Rhodoligotrophos defluvii: one gene and its partner. The protein of the gene in region 1 interacts with the protein of each later gene in a pairwise test. Links are inferred from orthologs where the notes say so. Each region holds a gene or a part of one and is shown in the gene's direction. Other genes may lie near its edges. The genes, in order: E4P09_RS10320 and ileS.

Region 1 (7,013 bases):
AGAAAACGATTTCCGAAAACGTTTTTTTCTGTTAGCTCTGCGGAGAAGGCGCGAAAGCCGCCGATCATCCAACGACGCAGGGAGAGCCGCAGATGACGACTTCGCACGCCGCGCCAAGCAAAATCAGCGCCGCACGCGCAGTTGTCGAATGCCTGAAGCTCGAGGGGGTCGAGTTCATCTTCGGCGTGCCGGGGGGACAGACGCTGTCCATCATGGATGCGCTGTATGATGAGCCGAGCATCCGCTTCATCACCACCCGCGATGAACGGGCGGCAGCCCATATGGCCGACGGCTATGGTCGGCTCACCGGCAAGCCAGGCGTCTGCCTTGCGACCACGGGTCCGGGCGCAACCAACCTGGTCACCGCGGTCGGCGGCGCGCACCGGGACTCGAGCCCTGTCGTGGTGATCACCTGCAACAATCGCCGCCGTCACATCGGCCAGGACGACAATCAGGACGCCGATCACGTCACGCTGTTCCGCCAGTTCACCAAGCTCAGCCGGTTCGTGCCCGACAGCGAGGGTATCCCGCAGGCGGTGCGCGAGGCTTTCCGGGTGTCGACGACGGGCAATCCCGGGCCGGTCCTGCTCGATTTCGCCCGGGATGCGGTGGAGGGCGGCGAGATCGCGTTCGAGCCGATCAAGCCGGAGTATTACCGTTTCAACGTGCGGCCGGTTGTGCCGCAAGCCTCGATCACCGCGGCCGCCGAGGTGCTCGCCGCCGCAAGGAAGCCGTTGCTGTGGCTGGGCCGCGGGGCGATCATTGCCAAAGCGGGCGACCCTGCGCTGGCGCTCGCCACGTCGCTTGGCGCTCCCATCGTCACGACATTCAACGGCATTTCCGCGGTACCCGGGGATCACGATCTGTGCTTCGGGCCACGCAGCCGGTTCGGCACCAAGGTTTCCAAGCACCTGCTGGAGGAGGCCGACTGTATCGTCGCGGTCGGTAACAGCTTGAATGCTGCCTCGACCTCGCGCTGGACCTTGCCGCTCACCCGCAACATCGTGCAGGTCGACCTCGATCCGGCTATGATCGGCCGCAATTATCCGGTGGCGGTTGGCCTGGTCGGCGATGCGACGGATGCTCTTGAGCGCCTCGCCGCCACGCTTCGCGACAAGGGTTCGGCGACCGCCGGCGCTCGTGCGGACTGGCTGGCTACCGCGCGGCGCCTGCGCGAGGACTGGCGCGCGCATGTGTTCGCCGATGCCTATGCCACGGCGATACCCATTAAGCCACAATGGGTGATGAAGGCGCTCGGCGATGCCGTCGACGCCAATACGGTGGTGGTGGCGGACGCCGGCAATCCCGGTGTCTGGACCCATATGCTGCCGATCAGGACGCCGGGCGCCTACATGAAGCCGGTCGGCTTCGGCAACATGGCCTTCGGCCTACCGGCCGCCATTGCCGCCAAGCTCGCCCAACCCCAGAAGGACGTGATTGCCGTGGTAGGCGACGGCTCCCTCGGCATGAGCATGGGTGATCTGGAGACGGCTGTTCGCGAAAAGGCGCCGCTGACGCTCCTCGTGATGAACGACATGGCCTATGGCAACATCAAGCAGGAGGAGCTGCACTTCCACGGCCAGCGCTATATCGGGGTCGATTTCGGCGATGTGGACTATTCAGGCATCGCGAAATGCATGGGTGGCGACGGCGAGAAAGTCACAAAACCCGGCGAGCTGGCCGCGGCGATCGCCCGGGGCAAGGCCTCCGACCGTCTCTATCTCATCGATATCCGCATCGATGGATCCGAGAACGTGTGGAAGGATCCGATATGATGAGTTCGGAGGTGGGCTCGAGCGCCACGCAGCCTTCACTCGTCCAGCGCCTCTTGGGCGCACAGGGGGATGAGCGCGGCCGAGATCTGGTGCTGCGCTGGCTGATGAACAATGCGGCCTTGGTGGGACTCGTCCTGCTGATCATCGTCTCTGCCTTGCTGTCGCCCCACTTCCTCACCGAGCAGAACCTGTTCAACGTCCTGCGGCAATGGACCATGGTGGGGCTGATCGCAATGGGCCTCACCTTCGTGATCATGTCCGGCGGGATCGATCTCTCGGGCGGCGCGATCCTCGCCTGCGCGACGGTGGTCGGCGCTCTCGCGATGCCCATCTTCGGGCCGGTCGGCGCCATCGTGGCCGTGCTTCTCCTTGGCGTGGCCTTCGGCTATCTCAATGGCGCTGTGATCACCTGGGGGCGCGTCACGCCCTTCGTGGCGACGCTCGGCACCATGACCATAGCCCGCGGCGTCGCCCTGATGCTGAGCGACGGGCGAACCATCATCACGGAAACACCGGAGTGGTTCCAGTTCTGGTTCGGCCGGGGCTTCATCGGCCCGGTGCCGGCGCCGGTGATCATCGCGGCCGCCTTCTTCATCGCAGCCGGCGTGGCGCTGCGCATGACGCGCTACGGGCGGCTCGTCGCCATGGTGGGCGATAACGAGGTCGCGGCCCATCGCTGCGGCGTGAACGTGCCGCGGGTGAAGCGCAGTGTCTACGTCATCCACGGCGTGGGCGCCGCGTTGGCCGGCCTGTTGTTCCTGGGGCGGCTCGGCGTCGGCGAGCCGGCGTCGGGCGCGCTGTTCGAGCTCAACGGCATCGCGGCGGTCGTGATCGGCGGCACGCCCTTCACCGGCGGCGCGGGCGGGGTTGGCCTTACCTTCATCGGCCTCATGGTGATCGGGCTCACCTACAACATTCTCAACCTGCTCTCGGTCTCACCCTACGCGCAGGATATCGCGCGGGGCGTGATCATCGTGGTCGCAGTCATGTTCAGTGTGAGGAGTATTCGAGCGAAGCGATAGGGCTGGCATGCCCTCATCACCAATAACAAACCTGCAGTGGAGGGAACGATGGCACGAAGGAAAATCATTGCCGGCCTGGCGGCTGGCCTCATCCTGATGGGCACCTATGCCGCCCAGGCTCAGGACAAGGTCTGGAACATCGTGGTCGCCCAGCCCAATGTCGAGCACCCCTATCGCGTCGGCGGGGTCGAGCGCGCCAAGGCTTGGGCCGCCGGGCGCAAAGACGTCAATCTCACGATCATCGACGGGCGCCGCGACAGTGCGGTCCAGCTCGCCGGGCTCGAAGACGCGCTGGTGCGCGGTGCCGATATCGTGGTGATGTCGCCCAACGACTCCGATGCGCTCGCGCCCATCGCGGCGACGGCGAAACGCGCCAACGTTCCTCTGGTGGTGTTCGACCGCAAGCTGAACGTGCCGGACACGGAGTATGCGGCCTTCATCGGCGGCGACAATGTGGAGATGGGCCGGATCGCGGCGCGCTACATCGTCGACAAGATTGGCGGGAAGGGCGTGGTCATCCAAATGGAGGGCACACCCGGCGCTTCCGCCACCACGGACCGGAAAACCGGTTTCGAAGAGGTGATGAAGCAGCATCCGGACATCAAGGTCTACAGCTATGTCGGCCACTACCGGATGCACGAGGCTGCCGCCGCCATGGAAGACGCGGCCGTGGCCCATCCGGATGTCGCGGCGGTGTTCGCCCATAACGACTCCATGGCGCTCGGCGCGGGCAAGGTGCTGGCCGAGAGCGGCAAGACCGACCTGGTCATCGTGGGCATGGATGGGGGACTCGAGGCCTGCCAGGGGCTGAAGGAGGGCAAGATGACGGGATCAGTGCACTATCCGACCATGTTCCCCGAGGCTCTCGAGCTTGCGATGAATGTTCTCACGGACAAGCCGGTGCAGAAGGTCAACCTCGTCGAGACGCCCATGGTGACGGCCGAGAACCTGGCTGACTATTGCAAGTAAGCCGTTGGGAGCAGCGTGCGCCGCCGATGAGCAAGCTTCTTGAACTTCAGGGTGTGACGAAGAGCTACGGCGCCGTCCGGGCGCTGAAGGGCATCGATCTCACCCTCAATACGGGCGAAGTGCTGGCGCTGATCGGCGACAATGGCGCCGGCAAGTCGACCCTGATCAAGGTGATCTCCGGCGCGATCGTGCCGGATGGCGGGCGGATGTTCTTCGACGGGCGCGAGGTGCACGTTCGGTCGCCGCAAGATGCCCGCGCCCTCGGGATCGAGACCGTCTACCAGGATCTCGCGCTGTTCGACAACTCGAACATTGCCGAGAACCTCTTCGCCGGGCGCGAGCCGGTCCGGCGCTTGCTGGGCCTTCCGTTCCTGCGCAAGGCCGAGATGCATGCCGAGAGCGCGCGCATCCTGGCGAGCCTGAAGATCCATATCAACTCCACCAAGGCGCTGGTCAAGGATCTGTCGGGCGGCCAGCGGCAGACGGTTGCGATCGGCCGGGCGGTGGCTTTCTCGCAGCGGGTCGTGATCCTCGACGAGCCGACGGCGGCGCTCGGTGTGCCGGAGCAGGAGAAGGTGCTCGAGCTGGTTCAGCAGCTGCGTGCGGACGGCTATTCGGTCGTGCTGATCAGCCACAATCTCGACCAGATTTTCCGCGTTTCCGACCGGATGCATGTGCTACGGCAGGGCGAGACCGCGGGGGTGCTTAACCGCGCCGATACGACGCCGGAGGAGGTGGTGCAGCTCATCACCGGCGCGAAGCGGCTCTTCCACTGATCAGCTGCGCAGGGCGCGGTTGGTGCTGACCGCCATGAGGCGGCGCGCGCCGATGCGGTCGAGTGCCGCCCAATGGTCGGCAATGCCGAAAACGTACTCATCCATCCACGCCCGCAGTGCCCCGGGCGAGCGCGTTGCTTGGGCAACTTGGGCCAGGGCCTCGGCATCGGCCGCATAGCGCGCTTCGCAGGCGGCGGGATAGGCGCCATAGGGTGCCTCCACGATGCATGTGACAGCCGATCCCGCGAGGAAGGGATCGGTTGGCCGGCTTGCGATGGTCTCTGCGCTGACGACCTGCTCGACCGAGACGATGACCGTTCTTGCCGAGCGGGCGAGAAGCAGATCGGGAAATTCCGGCTGCCATTCGTCCGTGGTAAAGCGGACATTGCCCTGTTCATCGGCGAAATGGGCGTGCAGGAGGACGATATCGGGGTGGAGCGCCGGGACGGCCTCGGCGAGGCCGGCCACGGTTGCGGAAGGCCAGCCGAGGGCGGCCGCGCGGAGACGGTTGCGCATGATCGATCCGCCGGCATCGACGCTCTCGGTGCAACCGGCCGCAACGAGCAGGTCGCGGGCGATGCTGCCTTCCCAGCCCGCCAGGCGCAGATGTTTGCGCCCCTGGCGGATAAGTTCACAGATGAGTGCTAGGGGCGGCCGACGACCCGCCTCGCCGCCGAGCGCCAGGAGTTGGCCGTTCTTGACGAGGCTGACAGCCTCGGCGAGGGATGCGAGTTTGTTGTGTCGAGAGGCCATGGCAGGGGTCAGCTCCTAAGATCCGAGATCGACCTTTGCCCGGGTGACGTAAACCCCATCGGGATCGATGACCTCCCGCAGCAGGCGCAGAAGACGTGCGTCCGGCACCGGCTCTGTCTCCAGGCTCGGCGCCGCCGGCAGCGGGAAGGCGACATGCGCCTGAACCTCCTCCAGCGTGGCGCCGGGATAGAGACGTTCGACCTGCATCCGCTTCGAGACCGGGTCGAAGCCGAGCACGGCGCGGTCGCTGATGACGCGGACGGGGCCGGCACCGGGCAGGCCTGCCGCCTCGCGGGCGCCTGGGCCGGTGAGAAAGCCGGGCGTTGTCAGGTATTGCAGCTTTTCGACGAAGCGCTTGCGGTCCAGCCGGGCGATGACGACGAAGCGCTTCGCCATGCTGGCGATGTCGTTCGCTCCGCCGCTGCCGGGCAGCCGAACCTTGGGCCTGGAATAGGGGCCAATGACGGTCGAGTTCAGGTTGCCGTAAGCGTCGATCTCGGCCGTGCCGAGGAAACCGATGTCGATGACGCCCTGCTGCAACAGGCTGAGGGCGTAGAACGTGCCGGCTATCTTGGTTGCACCATGGGCGAGCCGATAGTCGCCGACACCCGTCGCAAGATCGACCGGCTGCGGATCGATGATGCCGGATTCGAAGACGAGGTTCACGCGCGGCGCATGGGTCGCCTTGGCGAGATAGGCCGCCACCATGGGCAGACCCGTACCGATGAAGGCGGTGTCGCCATCGTTGATCTCGCGTGCGGCGGCGATGGCCATATATTCGTCGTGGCTGACATCAGCCATGGCATGCCTCGCGCAGATAGCCGAGAGCGGGATCGACACGCAGGCGCAACAGCCGCGACATCGTCAGCGCGTCGAGATAGGCCCAGTGATCGGGCAGGCCATAGACCCACCGGTCGAGCCAGGCCGCCGTCTCGGCCTCGGTTGCGGAGGCCGCGTAATAGTCCGCAAGATGCGGCGCATCGTGATCATAGTAGCCGTAGACGCCGGTGGGGTGAGCGCCATAGGGGAGGTGGACGACCATGTCGACCATGAGGGCGGGCAGAAGCGTCATCTCCGGCTGGCGGCGGATGACATCGGTATCGACGATCTCCTCGACGGTGACGATCACGAGGTCCGCCGCGCGGGCCTGCTCCTCGATGACGGAGGTCGTGCCGAAGAGCTTGATATTGCCGAGGTGATCGGCCTGCGCGGCATGGATGACGGCGACGTCCGGCTTCAGCGGCGATACGGCGGTGACCACGCCGTTGCCGAAGGGCGAGTGCAGCTGCTGGGCCTTTTCGTGCGCCGGCTCGAATCCGGAGACGGCGAGGATATCGGTGCCCGCCATGGCCCGCATGGGCATGAAGGGCAGCCCGAGCCCCGCGGCCATGAAGCGGGACACCATGCCGAAATGGCTATGGTCCTCGACCGCTATCGTGCCGGCCTCGACAGCCCTGGAAAAGCACCGGCAGCGACCGTAGCCCTCGAACATGAAGTTGGAGAAGTAAGCTTTCTCAAGCATGCTCGCCGCGGCCAGGAATTCGGCCACCCAGCACTCGGCCACGCTCATCAGGGTGAGCCGCGAACGGCCTTGGCGGATGAGCTCGCGGGTGAACGCCAGCGGCTGGTGGGAATGAGCGAAGCCGCCGGCTGTCAGTGAGGCGCCGTTCGCCACGGCGCTTGCGGCCTCTGCCAGCGGCGTGATCTTGGAAGGGGAA
Region 2 (12,602 bases), 840 kb from region 1 along the record:
GGTTCTTCAAGTTGTGCAGCTTGCGCTCGGCCTTGGCCTGCTCCATGAGCCGGCGCTGAACCGATCGGAGCGCATCGCCCTCGAGGGCGCGGTCTATGATGCAATACCCCCACCGACGCAGGTCGCGCTGAAGCACTGATCTGTCGCGAGAGGGCCTCGGCAGCTCGTCCGCATCCCACGGCAAAGCCGGACGTTCGGCGCGTTGTTGCATGGCGTTAACGTCCTTACTACGATCAATTGTTAGCTCTAGATTAACCTGCGGAGCTCTCGTTGTCAGGGGCCAATTGGTTTTTCTTGGTTTTTCGGGTCAAACTGGGTCGGAACGGAAACAGGCGGCTATGGCGGCGGCAGCCGTTATTGAGGGCTGCCGGCTAGTTGTGAAGCGCACGGGTGGCGATCTGGGCCACCGGGGGCCATTCGAGGGCATCCACGCTGTCGAAGGTCAATGTAAGCGGCTCGATCGGCTCCTCCGCGAATCGCCTGGCGGCAGCCTTCCGGTCTGGCAGAACGGCGGACGCAATTGTGCAATGCGGCCGCCAAACGCCCGGCAGATAGTGTGGATCGCCATGTTGCTCGCCGATGATCGCATGCAATCGGGCGTGCACATCGAGCAGCTCAGGATGCTGCCGTGGGCTGAGCCAAAGCACCAGCGGCTCGACATCGAACACACAGATGCGGTCGAAGACCAAGGTCATGGGCTGGACCCTGTCGAAGGCGTCCAATCCGGCGACGAGCCGAGCAGGATCGATCTGATCATACCGCGCCAGGGTGAGATGTGGCGCATATCCGAGCTTTGCTATGGACGGCTCGCGTTCGAACAGCGATGAGGCGAGGTCAACCAGCTGCCAGAAAGGCCGCGCCGGCAGTGAGGCTCGAATGGTGATGCCAAGCATGGATGGCTCGCTCTGAAACGACGACGCCAGTTAGCGGCGGCAATTGGCGATGGCAAGCGGCATTAGGGCCGTTGCAAGGAGCCCTGCCGAGCAGCCCCAACGAGCCGCAGCCCTCAACAAGGTTTGTCTGGTGTGCTGAAGTTGCGGGATTTGGATGGTGGGCGGTACTGGACTCGAACCAGTGACCCCTGCGATGTGAACACAGTGCTCTACCAGCTGAGCTAACCGCCCCAGGATCCGCGAATGCCTGCATTCGCCTGAGGCTTGCGATATAGCGGGCGGCGCTTCCCATGGCAACAGCTTCCTGGGCCGCTCGGGCCATATTCTTGGTCGCACCCCCTGGCCGGTGGGCCCAGAAGCGCAGCGGCTTATTGATGCGCCAGCCCGCGCCGCATGACGGTGGCCACCGCGTCCGGCAGCGCCTCGTAGCTGTCGATGATCACGTCAGGCTTGAACGACGCGATCGGCTCCGGCGTGTAGCCGAAGCTCACGCCGATGACCGGCACCCCTGCCGCACGCGCGGTGAGCACGTCGGTCTCGCTATCCCCGACCATCACCGAGCGTGCGAGGTCTCCCCCCATCTGCCGCACCACGGCCCGGTAGCATTCGGGCTCCGGCTTCTTCACCACCAGGCTGTCGCCGCCGATGATCGCGCGGAAGGGCTCCGCAAAATCGAGCGCCTCGAGCAGCTGGCGCGCGGCGGCCTCCGGCTTGTTGGTGCAGATGCCGAGCACGGCGCCGGTGTCCCTCAGCGCGCAAAGCGCCTCGGTCGCCGCCGGGAACAGCACGCTCTCATCGGCGATATGGTCGAGATAATGGCTGAGGAACTCGTCATACAGCCGATCGAGCAGATGCTCCTCCGCCGGGCGGCCGGTTTCGGCAAAGGCCAGCGCCATGAGCGCTCGTGCCCCGTGGCCCACCATGTGGCGCACCCGTTCCGCCGGGATTTCCGACCGGCCATGGCGACGCAGCACGGCGTTCATGGCGCTGGCCAGATCGGGCGCGGTGTCCACCAGTGTGCCATCCAGGTCGAACACCACCGAAACATCGCCGAGATCGTGCATAACCCCTCCTGACCGGCCGTCCTTGCGCGCCACGCATAGCGCCAATGCTACGGTTGCGCAAAGCCGGGTGAAGGGATTAAGTCTTGGCCCAAGACTCGACGCAGGGCGTGGAGGCGCTGGGAGGCAAAGGAGAGGCCCATGGAATTCCTCAAGGACAAGTCGCTGCTGAAGGACCGCTGCTACATCAATGGCGAGTGGGTCGGGAGCGCGACGACGATCGACGTGACCAATCCGGCCACCGGCGCGGTGCTGGCGAAGGTGCCGAGCTTGGGCGTCGCGGAGACGCGCGGGGCGATCGAGGCGGCCGAAGCGGCCTTCCCTGGCTGGTCGAAGGCCTTGGCCAAGGATCGCGCCAAGGTGCTGCGCCGCTGGTACGAACTGATGATGGAGAACCAGGAAGACCTGGCGCGCATCATGACGGCGGAAATGGGCAAGCCGCTGCAGGAGTCGCGCGGCGAGGTCGTCTACGGCGCCGGCTTCACCGAGTTCTATGCCGAGGAGGCCAAGCGGATCGCCGGCGAAACCCTGCCGTCGCACAAGGCGGATGCGCGCATCGTCACCATTCGCCAGCCCATCGGCGTGGTCGGCGCGATCACCCCGTGGAACTTCCCGCTGGCCATGATCACCCGCAAGGTATCGCCCGCGCTGGCCGCCGGCTGCACGGTCGTCTGCAAGCCGGCGGGCGACACGCCGCTCACCGCCCTGGCGCTGGCCGAACTCGGCGAGCGCGCCGGCATGCCCAAGGGCGTGTTCAACGTGCTCACCGGCAAGGCGTCCGTGATCGGCGGCGAGCTCACCTCCAACCCGATCGTGCGCGCCATCACCTTCACCGGCTCGACCGAGATCGGCAAGGTGCTGATGCAGCAGGCGGCCTCCACCGTGAAGCGCGTGTCGCTCGAACTGGGCGGCAACGCGCCCTTCATCGTGTTCGACGATGCCGATCTCGACGCGGCGGTCGCTGGCGCCATGGCCTCGAAATTCCGCAATGCCGGCCAGACCTGCGTCTGTGCCAACCGCATCCTGGTGCAGGACGGCGTTTACGACAGCTTTGCGGAGAAGCTCGCCGCGGCCGTCCTGAAGCTGAAGGTCGGCGACGGCATGGAGGTGGGTGTCACCACCGGTCCGCTGATCAACAAGGCGGCGGTCGAGAAGGTCGAGGAGCATGTGCGCGATGCGGTCTCCAACGGTGCCGAAATCGTGGTCGGCGGCAGGCCGCACACCCTGGGCGGCAGCTTCTATGAGCCGACCATCCTCAAGAACGTCACCACCCGCATGCTGGTGACCAAGGAGGAGACCTTCGGCCCGGTGGCGCCGCTGTTCCGGTTCAAGACCGAGGAAGAGGCGATCCGCATGGCCAACGACACCGAGTTCGGGCTCGCCGCCTATTTCTATTCCCGCGACATCGGCCGTTGCTGGCGTGTGGCCGAGGCGCTGGAATATGGCATCGTCGGCATCAACGAAGGCATCATCTCGACCGAGCTCGCACCCTTCGGCGGCGTGAAGGAATCCGGCCTCGGCCGCGAAGGCTCCCATCACGGCATCGAGGAATATGTCGAGATCAAATACATGCTGATGGGCGGGCTCTGAGGTGGAGGCAGCGGACGGCTCGGCCGAGCTGAAGCGGAAGGCGGCCTTGGCGGCGCTCGACCTGGTGGAGCCGGGCATGAAGCTCGGACTGGGCACCGGCTCGACCGCCAAGCTGCTGGTCGAGGCGCTCGGCAAACGGGTCGCCGAGGGGCTCGACCTCGTCTGCGTGCCGACCTCCGAGGCCACCCGCGCCCAGGCTGAAGCGCTGGGCGTCCGGCTCACCACCCTGGACGAGACGCCCGCTCTCGATCTCACCATCGACGGGGCCGACGAGATCGATCCGCAGCTCAGGCTGATCAAGGGTGGGGGCGGCGCGCTGCTACGTGAGAAGATCGTGGCCTTCGCCTCGGCACGCATGGTGGTCATCGCCGACCAGTCGAAACGCGTGAATGAGCTCGGGCGGTTTCCTCTGCCGGTGGAGGTGACACCATTCGGCCATGGCGCGACCCGGCTGCGCATCCAGGACGCGGCTCGCTCCGTTGGGCTTGCCGGCGAGATCACCCTGCGCCAGCGCGATGGCCGGACATTCGTGACCGACGGCGGCAATTACATCTATGACTGCGCCTTCGGCCGGATCGCGAAGCCGGAGCGTCTGGCGGAAGCGCTCGCGACCATTCCCGGCGTGGTCGAGCACGGCCTATTCATCGGTTTTGCGCAAGCAGCTTTTGTCGGCACCCCTGAAGGGGTAATCAGGATCAGCGCGGACGGCGACCGGGAGCAATGAGCGGAAAGAGAGCCAAGTTCAGCGGTGGCCGCAACGTCGCGATGAAGCTGCCGCCGGACGAGTTCGCGGACACCGTGGTCTTCTATCGCGACACGCTCGGGCTGCCCGTGGAATTCCGCAGCCCGACCGCGGTGCTGGTCGAGTTCGGTCCGATGCGCCTGTGGCTCGACCGGATCGAGGGCCAGCGCCAGGCGGAGCTGTGGCTGGAAGTGGTGGTGGACGACGCGGACCAGGCGGCGAAGGTCTTGAAGGAGGCCAATGTGAAGCGCTGCGATGGCGTCGAGCCATTGCCGACCGGGTTTCGCGGCTTCTGGATCAAGAATCCAGCAGGTCTCGTGCATCTGGTGGCAGAGCCCGGCCAGGACGATTGAGGATAGAGGCATGAGCTTCGATTATGATCTGTTCGTCATCGGCGCGGGCTCGGGCGGGGTGCGTGCGGCGCGTCTCGCGGCACAGCTGGGCAACAGGGTGGCAATCGCCGAGGAGTACCGCATCGGCGGCACCTGCGTGATCCGCGGCTGCGTGCCGAAGAAGCTCTTTGTCTATGCCAGCCAGTTCTCGGAAGCCTTCGAGGATGCCGCGGGTTACGGATGGACGCTGACCGACCCGCGGTTCGACTGGCCGACCCTCATCCGCAACAAGGACCAGGAGATCGAGCGGCTCTCGAGCATCTACCAGCGCAATCTCGAAACGGCCGGCGTGGAGGTGATCCGCAGCCGCGCCACCATCGCCGGCCCCAACCGGGTGCGGCTGGTGGGCGAGGGCAGGGAGGTGACCGCCCGCATCATCCTGATTGCGACCGGCGCGCGTCCCAATCGCCACCAGGACCTGCCCGGGCACGAGCTCGCCATCACCTCCGACGAGGCGTTCCATCTCAAGCGTCTGCCGAAGCGGGTGATCATTGGCGGCGCCGGCTATATCGCGGTGGAGTTCGCCGGCATCTTCGCCGGGCTCGGCGTCGAGACGACTATCCTCTACCGCGGCAAGGAGATCCTGTCGGGCTTCGATGACGACGTGAGGAAGGCCCTGCGCGCCGAATACGAACGCAAGGGCATCACCATCATCTGCAACGACTGGCTGACGCGGCTGGAGCGGCAGGGCGAGGAGATCATCGCCACGACCCTGCACGGCAAGACCCTGCGGACGGACCTGATGATGCTGGCCATCGGCCGCATTCCGAACACGGAGGGGCTGGGGCTCGAAGCCTTGGGGATTGAACTCGGCAAGCGCGGGGAGATCCCAGTCGATGCCTATTCACGCACCAGCGTGCCCAGCATCTACGCCATTGGCGATGTGACCGACCGGATGGCACTCACCCCCGTCGCCATCCGCGAGGCCGTGGCTTTTGCGGAAACGGTGTTCAACAACAATCCGACCGCGGTCGATTACGAGAACGTGCCGACCGCGGTCTTCTCGCAGCCCGAGATCGGCACCGTCGGCCTCACCGAGGCGGCAGCCCAAGCGCGCTTTGGCGACGTCGACATCTACGAGACCAGCTTCCGACCCATGAAGCATACGCTATCGGGCCGGCAGGAGCGCATGCTCATGAAGCTGGTGGTGGAGCCGCAAAGCGGCCGCGTCGTCGGCTGCCACATTCTGGGGCCGGATGCGGGCGAGATGGCGCAGATCTTAGGCATCGCCGTGAAGATGGGCGCGACCAAGGCCGATTTCGACGCCACCGTCGCGGTGCACCCAACCGCCGCGGAGGAGCTGGTGACCCTGCGGACGAAGCGTCCGAAGCCAGCCCTCGCGGCGGAATAGCCTGTCAGCTCATGTGGCCGGTCCAGGTTCCCTGGTGAAAAGCCCACACCACCTGATCATCGCCTTGGGCATGATCTCCGGGGACATCATGGTGCGGCTCAAGCTGAGCAGCAGCCTGCTCTGCCTTCGCGGCATGAACCGTGTTATAGAGCGTTACGCCAATCAACGTGGCAGTGCCGCCGTATATAACCGGAATTTTGATGAAGTTTTCATATTTCGCCATAAAATCATTCAACCTCTCATAGAGCGGCATCGAAATAACCTTTCTTGAAATAAAATACCAATATTTAGTTAGACTGTGGTATTAACAATGATGATCGTGAATGGTCGGTCAGCTCGTCCAGGCTAAGCAGTCATCTTGGGCCACAAATACATTGGCAAAGAAGTGACTGCCCACATCCACGCCGCCACCGTCGTGATGGTGGTGGTCGGCGCCATGATCCTGTGTTGCGCTGTGATGATGGTTGTCGTGATCATGGGAGTGCTGATGGTCCTCCCGGTCATCATCGTCGTGGTCGGAATCGCGGGATTGGTGCTTGGCGCCTGACCCGCTGTGCTTTGCCTCCTGCTGCTTCTCATCGACTTCCCGGTAGGCCGCGAGCGCGAACCCCCCTGTGCTGATGAGGGCGCCATAGATGGGCAGCGCATCTCTCAGCCACGAATGATGATGAAATTCCCCGCAGGCCTCCCTGAGCTTTTCCCCTAGCTCATTGAGTTCCAGAATCATTTCGGTCGAAGCCGTCCCTCCAAACTCACCGTTCGCCATGACACCTCCTCTACCCCCAGCCTCGGATACCAAGCGACCTTTGGTGGATTGTGGCGCCGCAAAAATGACGGCCGCCCTTCCGAAATATTAATTCTTGTTCATGTTGCGGATCTCTGCGCTCAGGAGCCGCGGCCTTTCATTCGAAGCGAAACGCCGTCATTTCCGGCTCGGCAGCGCAGTTGAGGTTGGACCAAGCCTCGCCCGCGTTGCAGGCGCTCTGCGGTTCCCCGACACGGACCTCGTATGCAAGGCAAACGCCGCTCATGGCGTCCATTGCCGCCCTGTCCGGCATCCCGGTCAGACCGCCATTCGAGATCGCCGAAATGAGCGCGTCGAGCTCTGGGTCAAGCAGGCCAATGAACAAGCTAGTGAAGGCAAACATCCAAAATAGCTCCATATCTGTTGGCGGATGCGAAACGCACAACTTGCACTGCGGACGAAGTGTGGCGGGTCTGAGCAAGAAAGCCGGCAGGGCAGTGCCTGGATGTGGGCGCGGCCTGAGCGCCAGCCGCATCTCCCAGATAGCTGGATTGTTTTGCCCATCGTTGTTAAAAGGGCGCGCAAACACACCGCCAAGCAGTCGATTTTGCTCGATGACCGACGAGACGCTCCACGCCCGGAACAGCACCGCGCTCGACTACCGCGAGACCCTGTTCCTGCCCAAGACGGATTTCCCGATGCGCGCCGGCCTTCCCCAGCGGGAGCCGGAGATCCTGGAGCGTTGGCGGCGCATTGGCCTCTATCGCCGGCTGCGGGATGAGGCCAAGGGCCGCGTCAAATACCTGCTGCACGATGGCCCGCCCTATGCCAACGGCCATCTGCATATCGGCCATGCCCTCAACAAGATCCTGAAGGACGTGATCACCCGCTCGCTGCAGATGCTGGGCTATGACTCCAACTACGTGCCGGGCTGGGATTGTCACGGGCTGCCGATCGAGTGGAAGATCGAGGAGGAATACCGCGCCAAGGGCCTCAACAAGGACCAGGTGCCGATCAACGACTTCCGCCGGGAGTGCCGGGAGTTTGCAGAGAAATGGGTCGGCATCCAGTCGGAGGAATTTCAGCGTCTGGGCGTCACCGGCGACTGGGACGATCCCTACCTCACCATGAGTTTCAAGGCAGAGGCGCAAATCGCTCGGGAGCTTATGAAATTCGCGGACTCCGGCCAGCTCTATCGCGGCTCCAAGCCGGTGATGTGGTCGGTGGTGGAGCGCACCGCGCTGGCGGAAGCTGAGGTGGAATACCAGGACTATCAGTCCGATATGATCTGGGTGAAATTCCCGATCGTGAGCGATGGGCCGTTGAAGGGCGCCTCGGTAGTGATCTGGACCACCACGCCGTGGACCATTCCCGGCAACCGGGCGATCTCGTTCTCGTCGAACATCGAATATGGCCTATATGACGTCACCGCTGCGCCGGAAGGCAATTGGGCCAAGCCGGGCGATAGGCTGATCCTGGCCGACAAGCTGGCCGACGAGGTCATGAAGCAGGCCAAGGTGGAGGGCTACGAGCGGCGGGCGGATGTCAGTGCGGTCGATCTTGAGCAGGCGACTGCGGCCCATCCGCTGAAACCGCTCGGCTACGGCTTTGCAGTACCTCTGCTCGATGGCGAGCACGTGACCGAGGATGCCGGCACCGGCTTCGTCCATACGGCCCCGGGCCACGGCACCGACGATTTCGAGGTCTGGACAGCACACCAGCGCGAGCTGGAGCAGCGCCGCATCGACACCACCATTCCCTTCACGGTCGATGCCGATGGCTTCTTTACCCGCGAGGTGCCGGGCTTCGAGGGGCGCCGCGTCATCACCGACAAAGGCGACAAGGGGGACGCCAACGATGCGGTGATCAAGGCCCTGATCGAGGCCGGCATGCTGCTGGCGCGCGGGCGCCTGCGCCACCAGTACCCGCATTCCTGGCGGTCGAAGAAGCCCGTCATCTTCCGCAACACGCCGCAATGGTTCATCGCCATGGACCGGGACATCAGCGTGCCCGGCGACAGCTTGCGCCGGCGCGCGCTGGACGCCATCGCCGCCACCCGGTTCACCCCGGCGACCGGCCAGAACCGGCTGCGCGGCATGATCGAGAATCGCCCCGATTGGGTGATCTCGCGCCAGCGTGCCTGGGGCGTGCCGATCGCACTCTTCGTCAACAGGAGAACGGGCGAAATCCTCAAGGACCCGGTGGTGAACGATCGCATCATCCAAGCCTTCAACGAGGAAGGCGCCGATGCCTGGTTCGCGGAGGGCGCTGCCGCGCGCTTCCTCGGGGACGCCTATGACACCGCGGATTGGGAGCAGGTCACCGACATTCTCGACGTCTGGTTCGACTCAGGCTCGACCCATGCCTTCGTGCTCGAGATGCGCCCCGATCTACAGCCGAAGCGGCCCTTTGCCGGCGGGGAGGACAGGGTCATCTATCTCGAGGGCTCCGACCAGCACCGCGGCTGGTTTCATTCGTCCTTGCTCGAGTCGTGCGGCACCCGCGGTCATGCCCCTTACGACGAGGTGGTGACCCACGGCTTCGTCATGGCCGAGGACGGGCGCAAGATGTCGAAATCCCTCGGCAATATCGTCGCGCCGCAAGACGTGATCCGTCAGCACGGCGCGGACATTCTGCGCCTGTGGGTGATGTCGGCCGATTACGAGGACGATCTCAAGATCGGCCCTGAGATCATCAAGGCCAATGTCGAGGCCTATCGCAAGCTGCGCAACACCTTGCGCTACATGCTCGGCGCGCTGGCGGACTTCGATGAAGGCGAGCGGGTGCCGCTGGAGGAGATGCCGGATCTCGAGCGCTATATCCTGCACAAGCTGTGGGAGCTGGACAGCCAGGTGCGCGAAGGCTACCGCGCTTACGATTACCGCCGCATCTATTCACGGCTGTTCAACTTCTGCACGATCGAGCTGTCGGCGATCTATTTCGATATCCGCAAGGATGCGCTGTACTGCGATCCCTTGTCGTCCCTGCGCCGGCGCGCCTGCCGCACGGTCATGGACGCCCTGTTCTCCTGTCTCACCGCCTGGCTTGCCCCGATGCTGGCCTTCACCGCGGAGGAGGCATGGCTTGCCCGGTTCCCGTCGGAGAATGGCTCGGTGCACCTGCGCACCTTCCCCGAGGCGCCCGCAGCCTGGCGGGCGGATGCCCTGAGCGAGAAGTGGGAGAAGGTGCGTGAGATCCGGCGCGTGGTGACCGGCGCCCTCGAGCTCGAGCGGGCGGCAAAGCGCATCGGGTCGAGCCTGGAGGCGGCGCCGGTCGTCTACATCTCCGACCCCGGCCTGCTGGCGGCGCTCGATGGCATCGACTTGGCCGAGGTGGCCATCACCAGCGCGGCCGAGGTCATCGCCGGGGAGGGGCCCGCCGAGGCTTATCGGCTGCCTGACGTGCCGGGGGTCGCCGTCGTGCCGGCTCTGGCCGAAGGACGGAAATGCGCCCGGTCCTGGAAGGTGTCGCCGGAGGTCGGCAGCGATCCCGAGTTTCCGGACATAACCCCGCGCGATGCGCAAGCGGTGCGCGAGTGGCTGGCGCGCCAGCAACGCGCAGGCCGTTCATGACGGACGGGACCTTGGCGGTGCGGCAGTTTGCGCCGTTCAGCGCCATGGCGCGGCGCGGCTGGGCGGCGGCGCTGCTCAGCCTGGCGGCCGACCAGGCATTCAAGTGGTGGATGCTCGCCGTCTACGACATCGGCAGCCGCGGCATCGTCCGTGTGACCAGCTTTTTCGACGTGGTGCTGGTCTGGAACCGTGGCATCAGCTACGGGTGGTTCGCCCAGCACGGGGATGCCGGACGCTGGCTGTTGATCGGCCTCAGCGCGCTGGTTATCCTGCTTCTCATCGGCTGGCTGGGCCTGAGCCGCCGGCCGGTCGCCAATCTGGGGCTAGGGCTCATCATCGGCGGCGCGATTGCCAATGTGATCGACCGGGTGGTGCACGGCGCGGTCGCCGACTTTTTTAGTTTTCACGCCCTCGGCTATAGCTGGTATGTGTTCAACATAGCCGACGTCGCCATCGTTGCAGGTGTAGCCGTGCTTTTATATGACTGCTGGCTGGAGGGCCGCGGCGCCCGGGATGAATAACCCGTTCGTCACGCTTTTGCCGCAGTGCCGGTGGAACCTGCAACCGCCTGTGATCAGAGGAGGATTTTGTGGCGCAGCGCAAAGCGTCCTGCAGCAGCAACCCTAGCATGGAGCGCATCACAATGCTGAGACTGACCGCAGCGGCAGGGATGCTGACCGCCGCCGGCTTGCTGATGAGCGGCTGTTCGGGCGGGGCGGGGGTGACCGATATGCTCGGCATGGGCAAGAACGTGCCCGACGAGCGGGAAGTGCGCACACATCAGGTGCTGGCTATGCCTCCGGACCTGACGCTCAAGCCACCATCGCCGGGAGCAGCCAACGAGGGCACGCCGAATGCGGCAGCTGACGCGGCCGCCGCCGCGGTTGGCTCCCAGGCCCTGCACACGCCGCCGGAAACGGTGCTGCAACAGGCAACGCCGGCGCCCACCGCACCGCCAAGCAGCCAAGCCCAGGCGGCGGCGACCCCCGCCGCGCCGGCAACGCCGACGGTCGCACCCGGCAGCGCGCCGGCCCAGACGGCTTCCATTCCGGCGCAGGACGTTTATCAGCAGTACGGGATCTCGAAGACCAATCCGGACGGCACCCCGAAGAGCGAGGCGGATCTTGCCCGGGAATTGAAGCAAAAGCGCATCGAACTGGAGCGGGCCAAGAACCCCAATTACGGTTCTATTTGGAATATCGGTAATATCTTCTCTGATTGAGTTGCCCCCTTGCGGGAAGCGCATATCTTGGCTTTCGGTTTTGCAACCATAACCTGCAGAACCGCTGCTGCTTACCGCAAATTTACCCGCGTGCTGCAGCTTACCAAAAATTTAATGGACGCCTGGGGGTCGGCTCCTCACTTTGGCGTATGACCCACAGCCCGAGAGGTTGCATGATCACGTCCGTGCGCGCGCACATAACGGCCTGGCAGCTGCGATTGCACTCGCTCCTGCTCGGCCTTGTCCTGTCCGCGGCGCTTGCCTCCGCTGTCGAGGCGAAAGAGCCGCTTCTGTTCACCAATATCAGCACGTTCACCCTGGCCAATGGCATGCAGGTGGTGGTCATCCCCGACCACCGCGCGCCGGTGGTGACCCACATGGTGTGGTACAAGGTCGGCGCCGCCGACGAGCCGCCTGGCGAGTCCGGCATCGCGCATTTCCTCGAGCACCTGATGTTCAAGGGCACCGACAAGATCCCCGCCGGCCAGTTCTCCAAGATCATCCGCGAGCAGGGGGGCGAGGACAACGCCTTCACGAGCGCCGACTATACCGCCTACTTCCAGCGCATCGCCAAGGAGCGGCTGCCCATGGTGATGGAGATGGAGGCGGACCGGATGCTCAATCTCAAGCTCAGCCCCCGCGACGTGGAGACCGAGCGCGAGGTCATCCTGGAGGAGCGCCGCTCACGCATCGACAACGAGCCGGAAGCGCGGCTGATGGAGCAGATGGACGCTGCCCTGTTCCTCAATCATCCCTATCACCGGCCGGTGATCGGCTGGATGAGCGAAATGCAGCAGCTGAGCCAGCAGGATGCGCTTGATTTCTACAAGCACTACTACACGCCGTCCAACGCCATTCTCGTGGTTGCGGGAGACGTCACGGCTGACGAGGTTCGCAAGCTGGCCGAGACCCATTACGGCGGCTTGAAGAACACCGCCCATCCCGGCCCGCGCGAGCGGCTCAAGGAGCCGGAGCCCCAGGCACAGCGGGAGGTCGTGCTCCGGGATGCCAAGGTGGCCAATGCCCGTATCTTC

The links.
Region 2: the proteins of E4P09_RS10320 (region 1) and ileS interact in binary tests that used the Escherichia coli proteins (3 or more experiments, as listed by UniProt). The link is inferred for Rhodoligotrophos defluvii from one-to-one orthologs.

What each region holds. Positions count from the first base shown.
Region 1 is NZ_SZZM01000002.1:248,090-255,102, reverse strand. What follows is about bases 1,947-4,805. They hold E4P09_RS10320 (substrate-binding domain-containing protein), read left to right. Parts: upstream 1,947-2,845; coding sequence 2,846-3,766; downstream 3,767-4,805. Other genes in these bases: E4P09_RS10310 (CoA transferase subunit A), read right to left, coding at 4,543-4,805; E4P09_RS10315 (ATP-binding cassette domain-containing protein), read left to right, coding at 3,793-4,542; E4P09_RS10325 (ABC transporter permease), read left to right, coding at 1,947-2,797. Outside these bases: E4P09_RS10330 (thiamine pyrophosphate-binding protein), read left to right, coding at 93-1,775; more of E4P09_RS10325, read left to right, coding at 1,772-1,946; more of E4P09_RS10310, read right to left, coding at 4,806-5,295; E4P09_RS10305 (CoA-transferase subunit beta), read right to left, coding at 5,311-6,096; E4P09_RS10300 (CoA transferase subunit A), read right to left, coding at 6,089-7,013. UniProt on the Escherichia coli protein: Part of the ABC transporter complex RbsABC involved in ribose import. Binds ribose. Also serves as the primary chemoreceptor for chemotaxis.
Region 2 is NZ_SZZM01000002.1:1,088,176-1,100,777, forward strand. Bases 7,049-10,546 are described here. They hold ileS (isoleucine--tRNA ligase), read left to right. Parts: upstream 7,049-7,388; coding sequence 7,389-10,346; downstream 10,347-10,546. Other genes in these bases: E4P09_RS14260 (hypothetical protein), read right to left, coding at 7,049-7,177; lspA (signal peptidase II), read left to right, coding at 10,343-10,546. Outside these bases: E4P09_RS14210 (phytanoyl-CoA dioxygenase family protein), read right to left, coding at 1-211; E4P09_RS14215 (2'-5' RNA ligase family protein), read right to left, coding at 372-893; gph (phosphoglycolate phosphatase), read right to left, coding at 1,262-1,957; E4P09_RS14230 (NAD-dependent succinate-semialdehyde dehydrogenase), read left to right, coding at 2,096-3,544; ribose-5-phosphate isomerase RpiA, read left to right, coding at 3,546-4,268; E4P09_RS14240 (VOC family protein), read left to right, coding at 4,265-4,639; gor (glutathione-disulfide reductase), read left to right, coding at 4,650-6,029; E4P09_RS14250 (hypothetical protein), read right to left, coding at 6,034-6,282; E4P09_RS14255 (hypothetical protein), read right to left, coding at 6,361-6,795; more of E4P09_RS14260, read right to left, coding at 6,932-7,048; more of lspA, read left to right, coding at 10,547-10,867; E4P09_RS14275 (DUF3035 domain-containing protein), read left to right, coding at 11,017-11,568; E4P09_RS14280 (M16 family metallopeptidase), read left to right, coding at 11,742-12,602. UniProt on the Escherichia coli protein: Catalyzes the attachment of isoleucine to tRNA(Ile). As IleRS can inadvertently accommodate and process structurally similar amino acids such as valine, to avoid such errors it has two additional distinct tRNA(Ile)-dependent editing activities.